2 linked regions of the Saccharicrinis fermentans DSM 9555 = JCM 21142 genome follow. The protein of the gene in region 2 interacts with the protein of the main gene of each other region in a pairwise test. Links are inferred from orthologs where the notes say so. Each region holds a gene or a part of one and is shown on either strand. Other genes may lie near its edges.

Region 1 (4,169 bases), 3.3 Mb from region 2 along the record:
ATGTCTTTATTATAATATTCCTTTTTAAAAAAAACATGAAGTAAAGACATAATGTTTATCATATTAATTCCAACAGGAATTAACCTACCTCTCTCCTTCCATTACCACCACTATGAGACAGACGTTTCTATAAAGAACAAGCCAACTAATTACAACTGAAAGAAACATTCGCAACACAAAAATAATAACTTATTTCCCCCCATAAAAAAGCTCCTCGTTTCCTGTACAACAAGGAGCCACATGGGGATTTCCAACACCCCTCTTTCATCAGTTATATATATTCGCTCACCTACAACAATCGCTTAGTCTACCTGATCAATAAACCACTGCAAATTTTGCGACTTAGGTCTTTCTATCGGCAATCCATAAAGTCGATCCCAGATAAGCTGTGTCAATACGCCCAATGCCCTTGAAACACCAAACAGAACCGTATAAATAGGGTATTCAGCAATACCATAGCTGGTGAGCAAGGATCCTGATATGGCATCCACATTAGGCCAGGGATTTTTAACTTTTCCGGTGGCTGTCAGTACTCCTGGAACCACATTATAGATTCTATTTACTAATTTAATATACGGTGCATCCGGAATATATTTATTAGCAAAATCAAGCTGTACCTGAAATCGAGGATCTGTTTTTCGAAGTACGGCATGCCCATAACCAGGTATCACCCTCCCTTTGCGAATGGTATCTTCGGCATAGGCCTTGATTTGCTCCTCACTAGGATCTTCACTGCCAATTTCACGTTTCAATTTATTTAACCAGTGCATTACATCCTGATTAGCCATGCCATGCAAGGGACCTGCCAAACCATTCATCCCTGCTGCGAAACTATAATATGGATTTGACAATGCAGAACCTACCAAGTGAGTGGCATGAGCCGACACATTGCCACCTTCATGATCAGAGTGAATTAACATATACAAACGCATCAAGCGCCTCAGCTCTTCACTATCGTGCCCCATCATGTGCGCTAAATTCCCAGCCCAGTCCAGACTTGGATCGGCCTGAATATGTCGCCCTTGATGAAAAACTCTTCGATAGATGTAAGCAGCAATGATAGGTAAACGTGCAATCAAATCCATAACACCTTCATAAGTAGGATCCCAATAATCCTTCTTGTCCATACCCACCAGATAAGCCTTACGGAATTGCGATTCTGTAGACATTGCTAATATAGCGGTATTAAACTGAATCATGGGATGTGCATCTTTAGGCAAAGCCTCAATCACATCATACACATGCGTTGGAATTCCCTGCGCTCGCAAGGCCCACTGTTCACTAATATACTTAACATCATCATCACTGGGAATTTCACCTGTTAACATTAAATAAAAAACGCCTTCAGGCAAAGGTTCCCCATCATCATGCATCTTAGGTAACTTTTCTTTTAGTTCTGGTATTGAATATCCACGAAAACGTATCCCCTCCTCTGGATCAAGCTTAGATGTACATGTCATTAAGCCAACAACGCCTTTCATACCAGTTAGCACCTGCCCCATAGTCACCTCTTGAATGACCTTATCTCCATGTTCTTTAACAAGCTCTCTTACTTTATTGGCCTTAGGTATAGCAACGTCTATTAGCTTCTGTTTTATATAGTCCATATGAATGATATTTGATGTTTGATAAATATACAAAATAATGAAACAAATGCATGAAGATCATGAGGCACTTGTTAACAATTTTTGCGATTGCGAATATAAAATAATTTAGTCCACCACGATATGAACAGACAGTTTTACAATTTGTTCGTAAATACATCCATCTAATTATAAACGAGTCAGTGCCAAAAGTTGGGTATAAATGTTGTTTATAGCTGTCGTGCAAATATTTTTATTGACCTGAACGAAAAGAACTTTACATCAACAACACCTCTAAATTGTCTTCTGAAATCCTTTACTTTTGTATTGCACCCGGGTGAAGTATTAGAACTTCGTCATGAGCGTTGAAATGCGTAATAGATTTTCTAAGGCATTTTCCGGGTTATAGTTTCTCGCCAACTTAAATTTTACGCTTCCATAATTGGGTAAAAAAAAGGCAAAAAAAAAGGTGCCATCAGGCACCTTTACAATTGATAATGGCAAAGCCATTAAGCTTTTTTTGCTTTTGCATAACCATAAATAGCACTAGCTCCCAATTCTTCTTCGATACGAAGCAATTGGTTGTATTTAGCCATACGGTCAGAACGGCTCAATGAACCCGTTTTAATTTGACCAGAGTTAGTAGCCACAGCGATATCAGCAATTGTTGAATCTTCAGTTTCACCTGAACGGTGAGAAGTAACAGAAGTATATCCCGCTCTGTGCGCCATTTCGATGGCATTTAAAGTCTCCGTTAAAGTACCAATTTGGTTTACTTTAATAAGGATTGAGTTAGCAGCACCCAATTCAATACCTTTTTTCAAATAATCCACATTGGTAACAAAAAGGTCATCACCCACTAACTGGCATTTATCACCGATTTTACTATTCAATGCAACCCATCCGTCCCAGTCATTTTCATCCATACCGTCTTCAATAGAATCGATAGGGAATTTTTCCACTAATTCAGCCAAGTAAGCAGCTTGCTCTTCAGAATTTCTTTTCACACCATTAGGTTCAAAGATGCTATAATCATAAACACCATCCTTAAAGAATTCAGAAGAGGCACAATCCATAGCAATAGACACATCACCACCATCTTCAGCGCGACCAGGTTTATAACCTGCATTTTTAATAGCAGTAAGGATACAGTCGATGGCTTCTTCAGTACCACCTAACATAGGAGCGAAACCACCTTCATCACCTACAGCAGTAGAAAGGCCTTTACCTTTAAGAACTTTAGCAAGTGCATGAAAAACCTCTGCACCCATACGCAATCCTTCTTTAAAAGTAGGAGCCCCAATAGGACGGATCATAAACTCTTGAAAAGCGATAGTAGCATCAGAGTGAGAACCTCCGTTAATAATGTTCATCATTGGAACAGGAAGCGTACAAGCATTTGTACCACCAATATAACGATAAAGAGGCATACCAAGGTATTCAGCAGCAGCTCTGGCTGTAGCTAAAGATACACCTAAGATAGCATTAGCACCTAGCTTACTTTTAGTTTTAGTACCATCCATTTCAAGCATTTTGCTATCAACACCAACTTGATCCAGTACGTTAAAACCGATTAATTCAGGAGCAATCACATCATTTACATTGGCAACCGCTTTTTGAACACCTTTTCCCAAGTAACGCCCTTTGTCACCGTCTCTAAGTTCGAGAGCTTCGTGCTCACCAGTAGACGCTCCCGAAGGAACAGCAGCACGACCAACAAAACCACTTTCTAGTGTTACTTCTACTTCGATAGTAGGATTTCCGCGTGAATCAAGAATTTCACGAGCATGAACATTTGAAATTTGTCCCATAATATTGACTTATTTAAAAATTGAGTTTACTTTTTTATAAAAAAAGGATAATAGCACGAGGCAATTATCCTTTATTTTATCATGAATACATGTATTTAACTACAAATTCACTATTCCTTCGCATTATTTTCATCTGAAGATGCTTCAGTAGATTTATCCTCAGCTTTAGGAGCGCTCTTAGCGTCTTCTTTTTCAGCAACAGTAGTTTCCACTGCAGCAGTTTCACCAGAAGATTTTTTACGACGTGTACGACGTGTTTTCTTCTCAGCAGCGGGCTTACTAGCAGACAACATACCTTCGTTGTAGTCTACAAGCTCGATATAACACATTTCTGCGTTATCACCGATACGGTTTCCCAATTTTAAGATACGGGTATAACCTCCTGGTCTTTCACCAATTTTAACCGCTACCTCTCTAAACAATTCAGAAACGGCTTCTTTATTTTTTAAGTAACTAAAAACAACTCTTCTTTGTGCAGTTGAATCATCTTTAGATTTAGTAATAAGCGGCTCAACGTACATACGCAATGCTTTAGCTTTCGCAACGGTGGTCTTAATTCTCTTATGCATAATAAGAGAGTTGGCCATATTTGCAAGCATTGCCTTACGGTGAGCGCTCTTTCTACCCAAGTGATTGAACTTTTTTCTATGTCTCATCGCAATTATTCCTTGTCTAATTTATACTTAGTAATATCCATACCAAAGGTTAAGTTCATCACCTGTAACAAATCATCAAGCTCTGTCAATGATTTTTTACCGAAGTTACGGAACTTCAA
Region 2 (5,365 bases):
CCAGTGCTTATAGCGAAGAAAACGATGTTTCAACCAGGGTGCCCATTAACTGCGAACTTATATTGAGCGAGCGTCTATCTCAGCCAAAAATTAATTTCAACATAAGTGCACCAACACTGGAACAAAGCACACAAAATATCATACAAGAAGCCATTAGTACAAACGAAGAACTCAATAGACAAGTCCTTTCGCTATTGGTTCTCAATAAATTCTATACCCCAAGTTACAATACTTCCAATTACAGCGGAAGTGTAGTCAATAGCGCCAGTCCGGCTAACACATACACCTACGAACTATTATCCGGTCAACTGAGCAATCTGGTTTCGCAAATGATCGATGACGTAGACGTGGGCATTAGTTACCGTCCTGAAGATGAAATATCTAGTGAGCAGATAGAAGTAGCACTATCAACCCAGATTTTTAATGACCGGGTTACCCTGAACGGAAATGTTGAATATGGAAAATACGACAAGCTAAGTACCATCAATCCCAACTCAAGCAATATAGTAGGTGATTTTGATTTAGATGTAAAACTAAACAAATCAGGCAGTCTACGTGCAAAGGCCTATACACATAGCAATGATGATTTTAGTTTTGACAACTCCCCTACCACCCAGGGAGTAGGCCTATCCTACCAAGAAGAATTCGATACCGTTGGTGAACTTATCCGCAAATACTGGAACTGGTTTAGACCCCGACGAAAGGAAAAGGAAAACCAAAGAAAGAATCAACAAAACACGGTAAAAGAAGAGTAATCACACTCCTGTATCAAAGCAATAACCTCAACAGCAACACTGCTACCAAACCCACTCTTAAACAAACAGTTACTTCGCATAAAATCCATCATTTTTCAAATTAGTACATATCATATGGTTGGAATGTACAAAACATTGTATTTTTTAGTTATTTTCGTGCACAAATTCAAGTGCTAGGTATGAGTATTAAAATTGAAGAAGTCGTAAACCAAGGTCAAAGAAAGAAGTTTGTTGCTTTCCCGTACCAACTATATAAGAATAATAAATACTGGGTTCCTCCCATGAAGGCTGACGAACTAAGTTCCATCACGCCCGAGAAGAATCCTGCATATGACTTTTGTAAGGCCAAATTTTGGTTGGCATATAGCAATGGTAATGTGGTTGGTCGTATTGGTGCAATTGTTAATGACCTTTGGATTGAGAAAATACAAAGAAAAATTGGGCGAATTACACGTATTGAATTTATCAACGACCATGAGGTAGTTAAGCAGTTGACCCAAACAGCCGAAGAATGGTTGAAATCTCAAGGTATGGAAGGAGTAATGGGACCTTTGGGTTTTTCCAACCTAGATCATTCAGGCGTGCTGATCGAAGGCCACGACAGAATACCTTGCATGGCCAGCGATTATCATTTCGACTACTATAAGGAGCATATTGAAAAGCTCGGATACACCAAAGAACGTGATTGGCTGGAATTTAGAATCACCTTTCCAGATGCACTACCCGAAAAAGCTTTTAAAGTAGCTGCCATGATAAAGAAACGCTATGGTTTAAAAACACTTAAACTTTAAGAAAAGCAGCGAACTAGAACCCTATCGAGAAATGATATTTAAGGTTTTTAATGAGGCTTTTGTCGGTTTATTCGGGACATTCAAATTGCCTGATAGATTGGTTAAATTTTATATCGATAAATTTTTTCCGGCAGTAAACCCCCGTTACGTAAAGGTAATGCTCGACAAAGATGAACAATTGGCCGGATTCCTTGTGGCACTACCTTCCTTGTCTAAAGCACTGCAGAAAGCAGAAGGGAAATTATGGCCCTTGGGATGGTGGTATATAAAACAAGCCTTGGCCAAGCCCAAAGAAATGGATTTGATGTTAACAGGAGTAAAACCTGAATTGCAAAAGATGGGAGGCGTTTCTTTATTGATGAATGATCTGTGGGAAACCGCCAATGCTGACGGAATTAAATTTGTAGAAACGACAGGTATGCTGGAAGATAACCATGTGGCTATTCAAATGTGGAAATCATTTGAACATATCCAACATAAGCGTAAACGCTGTTATAAAAAGATTTTTTAATTTCATAGGTTTCGGTCATAGACAATCATCTTGCTCTTTTGTATAATATAGATGCAGAAGCATGCCTATTCTCTATGACCGAAACCCTATTACCTTAGGTCAGACAAAGGCGGCTCCGGTAAAAAATGCTTTAATTCCTTCACCGCTTGAATGGGGTCAGGCGCATTAAAAACAGCACTTCCAGCCACCAAAACATCAGCTCCAGCATTGATTAAGCGCTGGGCATTGGCCACGGTAACCCCACCATCAACCTCAATAAGGGCTCTACTTCCTTTTTTCTCAATAAGCCTTTTTAGATCCGTCAGTTTTTTAAAGGTATTCTCAATAAACTTTTGACCACCAAACCCGGGATTAACAGACATCAACAACACCAAATCGACCTCTGTGATAATTTCTTCCAATAGAAAAACTGGCGTATGGGGATTAAGTGTTACTCCCACTTGCATACCTTCTTTTTTAATGGCATCAATGGTACGATACAAATGCGTACAAGCCTCGTAGTGAACATTCAACAAATCAGCACCTGCTAGTTTAAAGTCACGAATATACCTATCCGGATCCACAATCATTAAATGCACATCAAAAGGTTTATCAATATGCGGACGTAAAGATTTAATCACAGGTAAACCAAAGGATATATTAGGAACAAACACACCGTCCATAATATCCAAATGAAGCCAATCTGCCTCACTTCTATTAATAATTTCTATTTGCGATTCCATCTTGCTGAAATCGGCAGCCAATAAAGATGGGGCTATTAAGTGCTTCATTTTAATTTATTTTCTATTGAACCAAACGTCTGTCTCATGGAAACAATATGCATACCAAGTAAAAAAACGATCAACGCGGTACAATCATATCATTATTCTTTTCCCGTCACAAAAGTAGTAAGGAATAATGAAAGAAAAAAAGCACAAGATTATCCCAAATAAGATCTCAGTATTTTACTCCGGTACGTGTGCTTCAATCGCTTTATGGCCTTTTCTTTTATTTGTCGCACTCTTTCTCGGGTAAGATTAAACAAATTTCCAATCTCCTCCAACGAATATGGAGGCTCCCCATTCAGTCCATAATACAACCTGATAATATCCGCCTCCCGAGCCGATAAAGTTGAAAGCGAACGATCTATCTCTCTCCGTAAAGAATCTGATAAGAGTTGATTATCCGGACTCACAGAATCTGTAGACAGCAAGGTATCATACATATTATTGTCCTCATCCTTACGTAAGGGTGCATCCATCGATATATGCTTGCTCATAGCCTTCAATGACTCTTTCACCTCTTTAGGTGCCAGATTGAGCACCTGTGCGATCTCCTCAGAGGTGGGTTCTCGCTGATACTCCTGCTCCAGCCTCGAAAAGGTGTTGTTCACCTTATTCATCGAACCAATTTTATTCAAGGGTAATCTAACAATCCGAGCCTGCTCTGCCAATGCCTGCAGAATAGATTGACGAATCCACCAAACGGCATACGAAATAAACTTAAACCCACGGGTCTCATCAAAGCGCTGAGCTGCTTTTATCAACCCCAGGTTACCCTCGTTAATTAAATCCGGCAAACTTAAACCTTGGTTTTGATATTGTTTAGAAACAGAAACTACAAATCGCAGGTTTGAATTAATGAGTTTCTCCAATGCAGATTGATCGCCCTGTTTAATTTTTTTGGCCAGCTTGACTTCTTCTTCAGCACTTATTAATTTAACCTTACCTATCTCATGAAGGTACTTATCCAATGAAGGAGTCTCTCTGTTTGTAACCTGTTTCGTTATCTTAAGTTGTCGCATAAGTAGATAGCTTAGGGTGTATTGTGTATAATATGTTTACGGTAAATATAACAAAAAAAGTAAGTTATAGTTTTACATATTGAATAAAAATTACAAGCTTTACATGAATGTGTAAAATATTCAGATAAAGGAAAATTATCAAAATAATTTTGCGATTTAGTTCATATTGATTAAGTTTGCATCAAATCTTCTAGGCATCATTCTTTAAAAATAGAATCAGTTGGCCTTTCAGAATACAAAAAATCAAGTAAAAACAATATAACAACGTTGAACAGTAGTTCATTTCATTTAAATAATTCCCCCAAGAGAATTTATTGGTAAAAATTATGTACGATATTCTTGAATTGAATAAAAAGCTCCTTACTGAATTGAAGGAAATTGCCAAGGGGCTAAAAATTAAACGCGTGGATTCTTTTAAAAAGCAAGACTTAATCTATAAGATTCTTGATGAGCAGGCTATTGCAGCCTCAGAAAAGAAACAAAGCGAAAAACCTTCAGAAAAAAAACCTGTAAAGAGAGCACGTACTCCAAAGGTTCAAAAAGCAACAACTACTACTAAGGTAGAGGCAGAAACTAAACCAAAACCAGAAACAAAGGAACGAAAGGCTGTTGAAACACCTGAAGCTCCTTCGGAGAAAAAAATGGTCAAGGCGGATAAAAAACCGCAGGATAAAAAGCCGCAGGATAAAAAACCAGCAGAAAAAGTAGTTGAAGAAGTTAAGAAAGAGCAGAAGGCTCCTGCCCAAGCTCAAAAACATGAGGAAGCACGAGAAAAGACCAAGGACAGTCCTGAAAACCGTCGCCAACATCGCCAAAACAATGAAGATGGAGGTCGTCGTCGTCCTCATGACAACCGCGATCAAAGAGGTGGAAAAGACAACAACGGTTACCGTCGTCAGGATAAACAAGATAAATCATTCGATTTTGATGGTATTATCTCAGCATCCGGTGTATTGGAAATCATGCAAGATGGGTATGGATTTTTAAGATCATCTGACTACAATTACCTTAACTCTCCCGACGATATTTATGTGTCTCAATCACAAATTAAATTATTTGGGTTGAAAACCGGGGATACAGTTCTAGGAACCATTCGTCCTCCCAAAGAAGGTGAAAAATATTTCCCACTGATCAAAGTAGAACAAATCAACGGTAGGTCTCCACAGATCGTTCGTGACCGTGTTCCTTTTGATCACCTGACCCCCATCTTCCCTGACGAGAAATTCAAGTTAACAGGAAATGGTAAGGAAAGCTTATCTACACGTATTGTAGATATGTTTGCTCCTATTGGTAAAGGACAACGTGGTTTAATTGTAGCCCAGCCTAAAACGGGTAAAACTGTATTATTAAAAGAGGTTGCCAACGCAATTGCGGCTAACCACCCTGAAGTTTTCATGATCATCCTTTTGGTGGACGAACGTCCTGAAGAGGTAACAGACATGGCACGTAGTGTAAACGCAGAGGTTATTTCGTCTACATTTGACGAACCCGCAGAGCGTCACGTTAAAGTAGCCAATATAGTATT

Evidence for each region. Proteins that work in one complex are often made in the same cells at the same time.
Region 1: the proteins of rpe (region 2) and eno interact in binary tests that used the Escherichia coli proteins (3 or more experiments, as listed by UniProt). The link is inferred for Saccharicrinis fermentans DSM 9555 = JCM 21142 from one-to-one orthologs.

What each region holds. Positions count from the first base shown.
Region 1 is NZ_KI912107.1:3,674,514-3,678,682, forward strand. The notes cover bases 1,244-4,169. They hold eno (phosphopyruvate hydratase), read right to left. Parts: upstream 3,395-4,169; coding sequence 2,093-3,394; downstream 1,244-2,092. Other genes in these bases: CYTFE_RS0114905 (citrate (Si)-synthase), read right to left, coding at 1,244-1,607; rplQ (50S ribosomal protein L17), read right to left, coding at 3,505-4,023; CYTFE_RS0114925 (DNA-directed RNA polymerase subunit alpha), read right to left, coding at 4,056-4,169. In the rest of the region: more of CYTFE_RS0114905, read right to left, coding at 303-1,243. UniProt on the Escherichia coli protein: Catalyzes the reversible conversion of 2-phosphoglycerate (2-PG) into phosphoenolpyruvate (PEP). It is essential for the degradation of carbohydrates via glycolysis.
Region 2 is NZ_KI912107.1:346,528-351,892, reverse strand. The notes cover bases 988-3,866. They hold rpe (ribulose-phosphate 3-epimerase), read right to left. Parts: upstream 2,828-3,866; coding sequence 2,147-2,827; downstream 988-2,146. Other genes in these bases: CYTFE_RS0101630 (sigma-70 family RNA polymerase sigma factor), read right to left, coding at 2,977-3,840; CYTFE_RS28215 (GNAT family N-acetyltransferase), read left to right, coding at 1,578-2,057; CYTFE_RS28220 (hypothetical protein), read left to right, coding at 988-1,546. Outside these bases: CYTFE_RS0101645 (translocation/assembly module TamB domain-containing protein), read left to right, coding at 1-755; more of CYTFE_RS28220, read left to right, coding at 935-987; transcription termination factor Rho, read left to right, coding at 4,167-5,365. UniProt on the Escherichia coli protein: Catalyzes the reversible epimerization of D-ribulose 5-phosphate to D-xylulose 5-phosphate.